3 regions of the Peribacillus simplex NBRC 15720 genome follow, and region 2 is predicted to be linked to each of the others. Evidence: riboswitches for the same ligand, from Rfam matches in the RefSeq annotation. Region 2 holds a riboswitch; each other region holds the start of a gene.
What was found. Region 2 has a riboswitch for preQ1 ahead of BS1321_RS10065 (QueT transporter family protein). Riboswitches for the same ligand answer to the same signal wherever they lie in the genome.
Positions count from the first base shown of each region.

Region 1: it holds a riboswitch for preQ1, as region 2 does, so the genes downstream of both, queC (7-cyano-7-deazaguanine synthase QueC) here and BS1321_RS10065 (QueT transporter family protein) in region 2, are expected to answer to the same signal.
Region 3: it holds a riboswitch for preQ1, as region 2 does, so the genes downstream of both, BS1321_RS19070 (VUT family protein) here and BS1321_RS10065 (QueT transporter family protein) in region 2, are expected to answer to the same signal.

Region 1 is NZ_CP017704.1:3,941,744-3,945,995, forward strand. Features, by position in the region: gene pgsB (poly-gamma-glutamate synthase PgsB) at 1-390, opposite strand, end outside; gene BS1321_RS19020 (hypothetical protein) at 1,181-1,396, opposite strand; PreQ1 riboswitch class I at 2,028-2,070, shown strand; gene queC (7-cyano-7-deazaguanine synthase QueC) at 2,126-2,791, shown strand; gene queD (6-carboxytetrahydropterin synthase QueD) at 2,791-3,261, shown strand; gene queE (7-carboxy-7-deazaguanine synthase QueE) at 3,254-3,982, shown strand; gene BS1321_RS19040 (DUF4260 domain-containing protein) at 4,038-4,252, opposite strand, start outside.
Region 2 is NZ_CP017704.1:2,118,655-2,122,906, forward strand. Features, by position in the region: gene BS1321_RS10050 (DUF3892 domain-containing protein) at 1-251, shown strand, start outside; gene BS1321_RS10055 (hypothetical protein) at 334-1,146, opposite strand; gene BS1321_RS10060 (YbaK/EbsC family protein) at 1,290-1,811, opposite strand; PreQ1 riboswitch class I at 1,982-2,026, shown strand; gene BS1321_RS10065 (QueT transporter family protein) at 2,033-2,518, shown strand; gene BS1321_RS10070 (TVP38/TMEM64 family protein) at 2,641-3,297, shown strand; gene BS1321_RS10075 (PAS domain-containing sensor histidine kinase) at 3,413-4,252, shown strand, end outside.
Region 3 is NZ_CP017704.1:3,947,851-3,952,102, reverse strand. Features, by position in the region: gene BS1321_RS19080 (alpha/beta hydrolase) at 1-593, opposite strand, end outside; gene BS1321_RS19075 (PadR family transcriptional regulator) at 904-1,224, shown strand; gene BS1321_RS27600 (hypothetical protein) at 1,463-1,612, opposite strand; gene BS1321_RS19070 (VUT family protein) at 1,634-2,176, opposite strand; PreQ1 riboswitch class I at 2,227-2,269, opposite strand; gene BS1321_RS19065 (SRPBCC family protein) at 2,545-3,018, shown strand; gene BS1321_RS19060 (SRPBCC family protein) at 3,068-3,508, shown strand; gene BS1321_RS19055 (HD domain-containing protein) at 3,621-4,252, opposite strand, start outside.

The DNA.
Region 1 (4,252 bases), 1.8 Mb from region 2:
TGCTTGGATCATTTTGTTTTGGAAGATTAGTTGATAGTCAGGCTGTACGGCCATGCACTCACAAACTAGTGCTTCCGTGCCTAAGTCGGCAACTTCTTTAACTACACGCCGTTGTTCTCCTATGTTGGGTCCTTCCGGGCGGCGTACAATCGGTTTTTCCTTGTCGGTAAACCAATAGATCATTCTTGCTGATGTTCCGGTTGTTTTACCTACTGTTTTGTACTTAGCTTCCTGGATCACACCTGTAATCAGGCGCGTTACAGTCGATTTCCCTCGAATCCCATTCACATTCACACGTACCGGGATGGAGTCGAGACGCTTCTGATGGCGTTTTTGTTCGAAAATGCCATAGCCAAGTAAAAAGATCGCACAAATAAATATTGGTGCCATTTTTTAACCTCTCTTTTTTTTAATTATTTGATTTACTGAATACACACTACATGATTTTAAACTTAATAGGCAAGAGTCAATTATTCTATCGCAATATAGTTATTATCAGCTTTTTCAAATAAATGTATATAGGAGTGTAATATTATCTAATGGGATAAATTGTTTTATGAGTACAAAGATATGGCTGAAAAACACGTAAATCCTTGGTTTATTTACACTAAATTATGGAAAGTTTAATAAAGATCTATTTTGGTCAGAATCAAAATGGTTTAATGAGCATTTGAACCCGATTCTTAATGGCTATATTTGAATAATGAATTGTTTTTAAAAGTGAGGTTTATTACAGTTTATTAATTGTTTATACCTATTAGTTGTCATAAACGTAACAATATTTATGGAATTGTCATTCAATGTAAGATATTGCATCTATCGACTCAATTAGTTGGACTCTTTAGAATACGGACAAAGATGAGTAAAAGAACACATCTCTTTTTTTTGATATTTTCCGGTTTTTTCCTAATGGGATACCCATGGGTCTATAGTTGATCTTTTACCTGAAACATGAAATAAACTAAAGTTAACCCATTTTTTTAAAAAAATACCTAGTTTCTTCTATAAATATAGTGTTTATAAAAGAATGAAAAATAAAAAAAGCTCAGAAGCATATCTGAGCTTTCGGCTTATATATTGTAAATGAATGGAATGGTCACGAATCTCCGTTTATCATGGTGATTTAACGTTTGTGGGTCTTGAGCAACTGCATTCGTAGCTGATTATGGGAGGAATCAGGTTAACTGGATTTCTTTCTGTCAGAAATCTCAAGGTTGGAGCCCTTTTTACCGCCATCAATCACATAAAGTCTAGGAGCTAATCTCCTTCTTTTTCCTTGATTGTCAGGATTCATCTTCATATAATTTTCGTATTCTTTGCGAAAGAACTCTTCGGTTTCCCGTTCCAGTGCTTTTCTTTCGTTAAAATCTGTTATGAATTTGAAAAAACGTTTCATATGAATTCCTCCTTTGGGGTTAAAAGGTCTTAGTTTAATAGTAACATATCGTGAGTGAAATTTAACCTTTTTTTACAGATCTGGAGTGAGAATCGTGTTTTTATGTGAATAAAGTTGTGAATGGTTTGATTCGAGAGAAAGCATGCAATGGATCCTTACTGAGTATAAGTGCCCGTGCATGGTGTTGAAAGGAAATGTCGGGATTTGCAGTAGCAGGTATTGGAAGCAATGATTATTTCAGTTAAAATATTCCTTTAGTTATATTTATTATACACTAAATATTCTGAAAACAAAGGAAAATATTCACTTCCTGCCGCTTTTGATAGATTTGCTTTTTATTGGTTTATTATTGTGTATAGTTATTTATTCCCCGAATATACGAAAATGAAACAACCTTTATAAATGAGTGAAAATGCCACCAATACCTTTGCTTTAATGCTTTTCAAATTAATGGACCCCTTTATCGATATTTTATTCACTCTTTTTTATCGGTTAAAAAATGGGATGTTTAAGCAATGAAAAGATAACCAAATTTTCCATTAGGTTTAATATTCACTAAATATAAACATCTTGATTTCTTATCGTTTTCAAGTTACTATTGACTTGGAAAAATATAATATTCCGCGTTAAGGCGGAAGAGGTTCTAGCTACCCTCTCAAAAAAACTAAGGAGAAACAGTGCTCTATTCTTAGGGTGCTGTTTTTTTCCGTAAAAAGGAGTTTTATAGAAATGAAGAAGAAAGAAAAGGCAGTGGTTGTGTTTAGCGGAGGTCAGGACAGTACGACGTGCCTGTTCTGGGCATTGGAGAGATTTGAGAAAGTGGAAGCGGTGACGTTCGATTATAATCAGCGGCATAGCTTGGAAATCGAATGTGCTCAAAACATTGCCAAGGAATTGGGCGTGAATCATCATATCCTTGACATGTCGCTGCTGAACCAACTGGCACCGAATGCATTGACGAGAAGTGATATTGCAGTGGCGGACGGAGAAGACGGGGAATTGCCGTCGACGTTCGTACCGGGGAGGAATTTGCTGTTCCTTTCGTTTGCCGGAGTGCTGGCGAGTCAGATTGGCGCTAAACATATTGTCACCGGTGTCTGTGAAACTGATTTCAGCGGATATCCTGACTGCCGTGATGTATTCATTAAATCGTTGAATGTGACACTGAACTTGTCGATGGACCAGTCATTCGTGATTGATACGCCGCTAATGTGGCTTAATAAAGAGGAAACATGGGAGCTTGCGGATCAGCTTGGCGCATTCGACTTTGTCCGCGAAAAGACCCTGACTTGCTATAACGGAATCATCTCCGACGGCTGTGGAGATTGTCCGGCATGTAATCTGCGGAAAAAAGGACTGGATGACTATGTAAGCAGACGGAAGGTGCTTTCATGATGTACGGTTTTAATATAGTGGATAAACTCCAAAAAATAGATGAAGATATTCAGCGCAGCCAATTGAAGTATACAAACAAGAGGGTTCTTGTGAGTAAGGAATTCACCTTTGACGCGGCGCACCATCTGCATGACTATGAAGGAAAATGCAAGACCCTGCATGGCCACACGTATAAGGTCATTTTCGGGTTGAGCGGGTATACAGATTCACGCGGGTTGATGATAGATTTTGGGGACATCAAGGATATATGGAAAAATGAAATTGAAATCCACCTGGATCATCGTTATTTGAATGAAACTCTGCCGCTCATGAATACAACGGCTGAAAATATGGTTGTCTGGATTTATGAAAAAATGGCCGAAGCCCTTTCATTAAAAGAATATGAGGGTGCTAGAGTCGAATTTGTTCGATTATACGAAACGCCGACAAGCTATGCTGAAGCCAGACGGGAGTGGATGGAAAGTGAGTAAACTCCCGGTTTTGGAAATCTTCGGGCCGACCATCCAAGGAGAGGGAATGGTCATTGGTCAAAAAACCATGTTCGTACGGACTGCCGGCTGCGATTATTCCTGTGCCTGGTGTGATTCCGCATTTACTTGGGATGGCACCGGTAAGGAAGATACCGTCCAGATGACTGCCGAAGAAATATGGGATGAGCTGAAGCGAATTGGGGGTTCCGGTTTTTCCTTCGTGACGATATCAGGCGGAAACCCGGCTCTGCTGAAAAACCTAAACGGCTTGATAGCGATCTTACATGAAAATAAAATGAAAATAGGTGTCGAAACACAAGGGAGCCGATGGCAGGATTGGTTTCTCGATATTGATGAACTGACTATTTCACCTAAGCCGCCGAGCTCTAAAATGAACACGGACTTTACGGTGCTCGACCAAATCATCTCGAACCTTGCCAATCGAAATCCTGAAAACCATGTCTCATTGAAGATCGTCGTCTTTAACGAGGAAGACTATCAATATGCCAAACATGTACATGGGCGTTACCCGGATATTCCTTTTTATCTGCAGGTCGGCAATGACGACAGCAGGACGGCGGATGATCGTCAATTGATCAGCGGCCTTTTGAAGAAGTACGAAGAGTTAATTGATAAAGTGATAGCAGATGATGAATTGAATGATGTGAAAGTGCTTCCCCAGCTGCATACCTATATATGGGGAAACAAGCGGGGCGTGTAAAGAAAAGAGAGCAGGAGGCAGTGTGATGTTTAATCACACTGCCTTTTTAAGCTTATTACAACCTTTGAATGTGTGTAGCTTTGAAGGATGATGTGTATTTAAGGCCATATCCAAATAAGCGATCCATTCCAATATGCGCTGTCCAAATTAAACCAATCATCATAAATGCATCCGACTTTAGAAAGATTGCAAGCAAAATCATGAAGATGGACAGGATATAAGTATGAAATAAGTTATAAACCTTTGCTCCAATCCGCTCATTGATCAGAT
Region 2 (4,252 bases):
CACCGCAAGCAAACCAACTTGATGCAGCAGGAAAAGAAGAAATCATCGCCGTAAGGAAAAATGAGGAGGACAATATTATCGCCATCAAGACGAACTCCGGCCGCGAACTCGACTACCCCACTGCCCTTTCGGAAGCCAAAGCAGGCATCCTGGCCAATGTTGATGTCTTTCATAAATATGGACGTGACATATTGCGGAGTGAGCCCGATGGAATAAAAGAAAATAACCTGGATCAACTGCCGGAGTTTTGAGTTTTCGGGGAGACTGCCTGATTTGGGCAGTTTTTTTCTGTCAGGATGCGCAAAAAAGGAACCAGCATGATTAGCCGGATCCTTATTTTTCATACTGATAGGATTCAGAGATTTCGAGCAGTCGTCCACAAGACTCGACAACCTCGATGATTTCCATCCAGGACATGTCCAGACCCAGTTCATTAGCATGGGAAATCTTATCCCGTAATTTCCGGATGGCATTCGCATCCTTCTTCCCTTTACTTTTCGAAGGGATTTGGAAGAAACACATCAATTCTTTATCTTTATGTATGATATCGAATTTATCACTGATTTGCAGGCACTCTATTATATTAATATCCTCATTTTTATCGATTCTCCTCTTATATAATTCGGTTGCCTTTTCTAAACGGTCTTCGCTGATCATTGGATACCAGCTGCCATCGCCGAATCTATCCAGGATGATATCGCTCATCCTCATTTCCAATAAGGTAATATACCCGAATATCAGCATTCTGATCGGAGGCTTTTGAAGGTCGGCATGGGTAATCAACTTTTTAATTGAATTATTCTCTAATACGAACACCCTTGTTTTATTCTTGAAAATATGGAGAAGCTGGATCAAAGGCGTTGAATCCGAAACCATTTCCCTTGGTGAAAAATTTCTCAAATATTCAGATATACTTCCTTCACCTAGTTCTTCCCTTTCGATATACCCGATGATTTCCCCTCGATCTTGGACGGCCAATATATCAAAATTCTTTTTTTCCAATGCTTTCTGGATATCTACCGCCAGATCGTTTTTATGGCAAAACTCAAGCTCCTGGGCAATGCTCTTAACCGTTATATTTTCTTCATAAAGAGTTTTAAGACTAAGATAGCTGCTATTGCTTTTTCTATGGCTTCCATTTAACATCTTTAACCTCCGCTCAAGAACACTTTCTGCCCGATTTTCCACTTTAATAATAGACCGATAAAATGCATGCGGTCCCCACAAATAAAGTCCAGCCTAGTGGACTCAATCTCATTCATGTGAATCTTTTTGGCACCATTAATTAATCAAAAGCCATCAACTGCATTGCCTACCGCCGTTTCCTCATTCCCCTTTTCTTCCCAACCCTTACAAACATCCACCCAATCCTTCGCACCTGAATATTCAAATAATTCAGTGAGTGTAAGTTCTATTGCAGAGTTCGAACTGCCGCATGCCGGGAACAATGAATCAAAGCGCTTCATCGATACATCAAGAAAAACAGCTAAATCGTTTGCCAGACCAAACGGGCAAACTCCTCCGATTGCATGGCCGGTCTGTGCAAGCACTTCTTCAGGTGAAAGCATTCGTGCCTTGAAACCGAACGTCTGACGAAATTTCTTATTATCCACTTTCGCGTCCCCAGCGGCAACAACCAAAATTGCATTTTCACCTTCCCCCTTAAAGGAAAGAGTCTTAGCAATCCGCGCTGGGATAACACCGATGGTTTCCGCTGCTTCAATCACCGTAGCACTCGATGTTTCGAACTCCATTACATCGCCTTCCCGATTCCATTGTTTAAAATGGCTTTTGACACTCTCGATCGACATAAAATATTCACTCCTTTGAAGTACATATTGAAATAATATCATCCTTCATTGCAATAAATCAAAATCCTATTGGGCTACTTCTGCTGCTTGGAAACTTATAAATTAAAACCATTCTTTACAAATTGACGAAACAAGCTTACATGGGATACTATTAATCTTCGGATAAACGCCTAAACGTGGTTCGTAACCATCCCACGATAAAAAACTAGGGAGAGAGTAAAATGAATGTTCGTACACTCGTGATAAACGGGTTATTGGCTGCCTTATATGTGGCGGTCTCATTGGTGTTTAAACCAATAGCTTTTGAGATGTTCCAATTTCGTGTACCGGAAATGTTGAACCATCTGATTGTATTCAATAAAAAGTATATCTACGGTATCGTCGGCGGAGTCTTCATATCGAATCTGCTCTTTTCTCCGATGGTTCCATATGATTTGATTTTTGGGGTGGGGCAATCTCTGCTCGCCTTATTGCTCGTAATTTTTGTTTCGCGGTTCATAAAAAGCATTAAAGGACGGATGATTGCCACGATTATCTTTTTCACGTTCACAATGTTTTTAATTGCAATTGAACTGAACCTTGCCTTTGGCTTGCCATTCTGGCTAAGCTGGATGACTACGGCTGTCGGTGAGTTCGTTGTCCTCCTGATTGGTGCGCCAATCATTTATGGAATGAACAAAAGAATTCAGTTTGAAAAGTGGCTTTAAAGGAATCTTCGCGTCGTTAACCCACTATAATGGAAAAGAGCTGTCTGCATGATGCGGCAGCTCTTTTTTTTCACCAATGAACTCGAAAATGATAAACTATTAGTAAGAATGGTGGTGGCCCTTTGAAAAAAGTCCTGACCATAATTGGTCTACTGGTAATCGCAATATTTATTTACTCTAATGCAGAGTTGTTCACTTTGGTTTGGAAAAGTGATCTGGATTCTGTCATTGGCATATTGAAGGAAAACCTTTTGCTTACATTTATTGTGACATTCGTATTGATGTTTGTACAAAATTCTTTTACAATCATCCCCTTAATTTTACTCCTGACTATCAATGTCACGATATTCGGATTCATATATGGCTATCTATGGAGTTGGTTTACAAGTGTTGTTGCCTCAGGATTCATTTTTTATGCAGTAAGAAACTGGTTTCAGGAGCTTCTCTTAAAGAAGATTGGCGAAAAATGGCAAGAAACTGTTGTGGAGCATGGTTTCATGTACGTTTTTACAGGCAGGATTTTCCCGCTTATCCCAACAAGCTTAATTAACTTGGCAGCTGGAGTCAGCACCGTCACTTTCAAGGATTTTTTATTAGCGACGGCGCTAGGCAACCTTATATACTTTTTCTTCCTATCGCTAATCCCATATGGACTCCTTTCTGTTGAAATGAACCAATATACCCTAGTTGCTCTCGCACTCCTCACCTTACTATTCTTCATTATCTATAAGCGTGCAAAAAAGAAGAAGAAACTAACCTTCTTCAGAAAAAACAGGTGACCTCATTGGCCCCTGTTTTTTTATTTAGGATTCTGCATATATTTTTTTTCGATAGTTTGTTAAAATGTGTATGTAATTTTACCTTCGAAATGTCTTAAAATCAGGGAGAATCTCCATGTCCAAACGCTCCATCTTAGCAATATATATCCTTTCCGGGATTATTACACTAGTCGTGTTCGACTATTTTTTAACTACAAATATCCAAAACAAAGAGGTCTTCATTCAACTTCAAAGAGCGGAAGGCTTTATTTTCCTTTTATCAATAGGCTTGATCTTATATCTTTATTTAGCTAAAAGGGAAGAATTCAAACAATTAAAAGAAGCGGAACAACGTCGGCGTACACTCATCAATTCAATGGTGGATTTCGTTAACTTCAAGGATGGTGACGGCCGATGGCTTGAATCCAATACCTTCGGGCTGCAATTATTCCAATTGGAGCATGTAGATTATAAGGGAAAAAGAGACAGTGAGCTCGCAGAATACTCCGAATTTTATAAAGAGTCGTTGATCTACTGTGAAGTTTCCGATGAAGAAACGTGGGTAAAAGGGGAAATCACAAGGTGTGAAGAAATCGTCCCTCTTCCTGATGGCAATCACAAGACCTTTGATACGATTAAAGTTCCCCTGTTCAATGAGGATGGTTCACGAAAAGGCTTAGTCGTCATTGGCAGGGATATTTCTGAAAGGGTTGTCGCGGAGAATCAATTATTCGATAGTGAACAACGCTATAAATCATTGTTTGAACACAACCCTTATCCGATGCTGATGCTTGATTTAAACGGAATGATCACAACCGTAAATCCAAGGTTCGAAACAGTAACAGGCTTTCAGCAGGAAGAAGTACATGGTGCCTCATTCATTAATTTGAACTTTTCAGCAGAAGACGCGGAATTGATCCGTACATCTTGCCAATATGTCATGGAAAACCAAAAGGGGATCAAAAAAGGGAAAGAT
Region 3 (4,252 bases), 1.8 Mb from region 2:
TCCGTATAGTCTGGATCATCCAAGCGCCCTTGTAAAACAAGAGTTGGTGATGTGATTAAATCTAAATTTTCACCTGTCTCATTTATAATATTCAACACATCTTTTAGTTGAGGCATTGGCTCTTCTTCCAGAAGCTTCACTTCTGCAGCAATTTGGTCTGCATCTTTGCCCTCAAACTTCTTATAAGCCTGTGCATAATTGAGCAAGCGGTTCTTTTGTCGATCGATACTTTTTCCTTGCGTCGGAGCGCACATTGAAACTACCCCTGTTACAGGCAATTCAATTCCCACTTTTAATGAGAAAACTCCTCCTAAAGAAATTCCTACAACTGCAATTTCCTCATAGCCTTCTTCTTTAAGGAATTTATAGCCATTAACTACATCTTCCCACCATTCCTTAGGACCAGTCTTAACGAGTTCCTCACCAGACAATCCATGCCCTCTATAAAGAGGTCCGTGGCAAGTATAGTCGAGATCATTCAAGTATTTCCCTAATTTCTTCATATCTCCTGTACTTCCGGTAAACCCGTGAAGTAAAAGAACAGCTCTTTTTCCACCTCTGTATGTGAATGATTCAGGTGCTTTCACTTTCATCTATCTAGGACCTTCTTTCTCTGCTCTTGTTAATAAATAGAATCTATATGATTTTCGAAAAAAAATCAATTAATACCCCTTGAGTAGGGATTCTTCTATCCTATTCCGTTTTTTCATTTAAACAATTAAATCATGTATATAGTATCCTTACCACACGCTTCACAACTCATCCGTTCCGAAGCACATTTTACTATGATTAAATTCATTTAGCAATCGTCATTTAACCATTTTTTAAAAGAAAAGTAAAATGCACCTTGTGATACGATGTACAAAGGATTACACTTTAAAAATGAAAAGGAGGAGAATTTATTTGGATAAAGAATTAATGAAGGGAAGCATTGACCTCCTTTTGCTTTCACTTCTTTCACAAAAAAAGCTATACGGCTATGAAATCACGAAGATCTTGAAGGAAATGAGCATGGGCAAATATCAAATAAGTGAAGGCACCCTCTACTCCGCCCTGAAACGGTTAGAAAAAAAAGAATTCATAAAAGGCCATTGGAAAGAGTCAGAGTCAGGCCGCAGGAAATATTATCATGTCACCGAAAATGGACAAACCGAACTTGAGCGGAAACGAGAATGCTTTTTCTTCCTGGAAAAATTAGTTCGGAAAAGCGCAGAGCAATTCTAAACAAAATAAAAAGCTTCCTGCAACCATTAATGGAACGGCGCAGGAAGCTTTTTTTGCTATTTACTCGTGAAAATGTGCTGTACTCATTAATTTGAGCTGTTTACTCGTGAGTTTCGCACTTTTACTCGTGAGTTTTGCTGTTTTACTCGTGAATTCGCACTTTTACTCGTGAATTCATACTGGACTCATGATTCAGCACGTTTACTGGTGCCTTACTTCAATCACGCAAAAAAAGGACCTAATTTGGTCCTTTTTTGTCTATTCCTTTATGCTTGCGATAATTGGCGCAGGAGAGCTTCATACATTCCCCTTGAACATGCGGGCCATATTTTTCACGAAAGGCTTCGAGGCAATAGCATTTGTCTTCTTCTTTTTTGGTTCCATCCATCGAGTGCATCCCTCCTAGCATTTAACTGGAGACTACACGTTTCTCCAGTTCTACGTTGATTCGTCCCAACAGTACGGCACCGATTGACTGAATGATAGTTTTAACGATGATTTGGCCGATAACCGCAGCGGGTACTGCTTCCCATGGTAATATATTGGCACCCAGTGGACTTAGGCCAATCACGACAAATATCACCGAATCGAAAAAGCCTCCAACGATCCCGCTGTAAAACACCCTCCAACTCATCGGGAGCTTTAAACGGGTATAAATTTCCGTATCCGCTGTTTCTGCGACCACGAACGATAAAGCGGAAGCAAATACGATCAGTAACGTATCCCCTAATAAGAATGATACACACGCAGATAAAATAAGTGCAGTGACGATACATATATAGGTCTTGGCGCGGCCGAATTTATTCTGGACCAGATCTCGAAAGATGAAGGTTCCCCCAATGAGCAATGTACCCATCGGAATGATGAACATGCCAAAATGTAATGGCGCAAAAGCTGCTGTAACCACATTCGCCGTGATGATGGATACTAAATACAATAAAATTCTTAACATTTCTTAATTCTCCTTATACAGAAAAAACAGCACCCTAAGAAAGAGCACTGTTCTCCTTAGTTTTTTTGAGAGGGTAGCTAGAACCTCTTCCGCCCGAGCGGATTATCATTTTCCTTAATTATCGTAGCTTGAAAGCGATTAGAAATCAAGAAGTTTCAATACGGCCGATTTTAGTCACTGGGAATGGTGCGATTCCGCGGATATCGTTTGGTATTAGCAATGCACTTCAAATCTTCTTCAATCCAATGACTCTGGCGATTTTTGTCGCAGAAAACTACTTGACCGGCTGTATATGAAAAGCCGACAATGATTGATAGAATAATGTTTCGATCTTGATATGAGATATAAACGCGAGGAGGAAAATAATAATGAAAAAACCAACGTTTGTCTATCCTATTTATATCGCAACCACTCCAGAGAAGCTTTGGGAAGCCCTGACGAGCGGTGAAGTCACGAAGAAATATCACTTTGGATGCCAAGTCCAGTCTGACTGGCAAGAAGGCTCAATCGTTAAATATTTGCTCGAAGATGGGCGTATTACTGATCATGGTAATGTACTTAAGTGTGAGCCGCTACACCTGCTCTCGTTCACTTGGAACATGACAGGAGACGAAACACCTCGCGAGCATCCTACTCGGGTCACTTTTGTCCTGCAGCCAATGGATGATTCCACAGTGAAGTTAACACTAAAGCATGAGGATCTTGTGGAGACAGATTTCGTATATGATGACAATACCTTTGAAGGCTTGAATAATGGATGGCCAGCAATTCTAAGTAACCTGAAGAGCTTGCTTGAAACTGGACGGACCCTGCCGCCAATATCAGTAGATTGGGATAATTAAGTGGTAGTGGAAAACTATAAAAACAAATCGAAAGAGAGTTGATTTAGTAATGGATACTCAAATAACTACGAAATTTAAAATAGTCAAGCCAACTAATGAAGTATTTGAAGCCATAGTGAACCCTGAAAAAATCGGGAATTTCTGGTTCTCATCGAGTTCTGAAAGATGGGAACAAGGCCGGACGCCTACATTGAGATATAACGAATACGATGCTGAAGTGGTCATTAATGTATTGGAAGTCGAGGAAAATAGGAAAATCGTGTTTGCGTGGGGCGGAAATGATCAAGAAACGGTTGTTACAATTACACTAAAAGAGTTGGATAAAACGAGTACAATTATTGAAGTGAACGAATCGGGTTTGAAAGAGGACGACCCCGAATTGATAAACAAAATGATAGGACAAAAAGAAGGATGGGTATATACATTAACCTGTTTAAAGGGTTATTTAGAAAATGGCGTTAATACTTTGAGAGCATCAATAATTTTTTAACTTTTAAAGGTTCAGATTTAGACGGGAGGAGACTTTTAATGTTTCCGAGAAAAAACTCAAGGATGAATATCACCCTTGAGTTTTTTACTTTCCGTATGCTTTGACAAGAAATTCAATCGGAAAACACTTTTAGATATATGCCCTTCGAAGCTTTTTTATAGGCTTCAATTCCCATTTTCTTTACTTTTTCTGATAAACTGGATGCTCTTACTAATTGGGTTCCTTGAATAACGGAAGGATCCATCAGGCGCATTTTATTTTTCCGATGTATATCGTAATCCAATTGATCTTCTTTCACCTTTACGTTACCATGGATCCGTTTTAACAGGTTTTGCACTTCATGGTCTTCAGTGAAGCTTAACAAGGACATGACTTCTTCATCTGTACCGAGTAAGTCATCAAGACTGATCAGTTTTTTAGCTAAAGCCAATTTTAAGGTATTTGCCAAGATATCATAGCCATATATATTAAGTGGGTTCATGAAAAAATCAATAACTTCGCTGTAATACGTTTTCACAAACCATTCCGCAGATTCAATATTATCCAGATACATCCTTCCATTTATTATGATTATATGGTCTAGAAATTCATTAACGGATTCCATTGTGATATGTCCATATTGATACATATCCCGGAGAGTATAATCTACCCGATCGGCACATAACTCAGGTGCTGGCTGTTCAAGCAATTCCCATTTTGATTGAAAAATGACTTTACAATCATATCCATATTCCTTCAGTATAA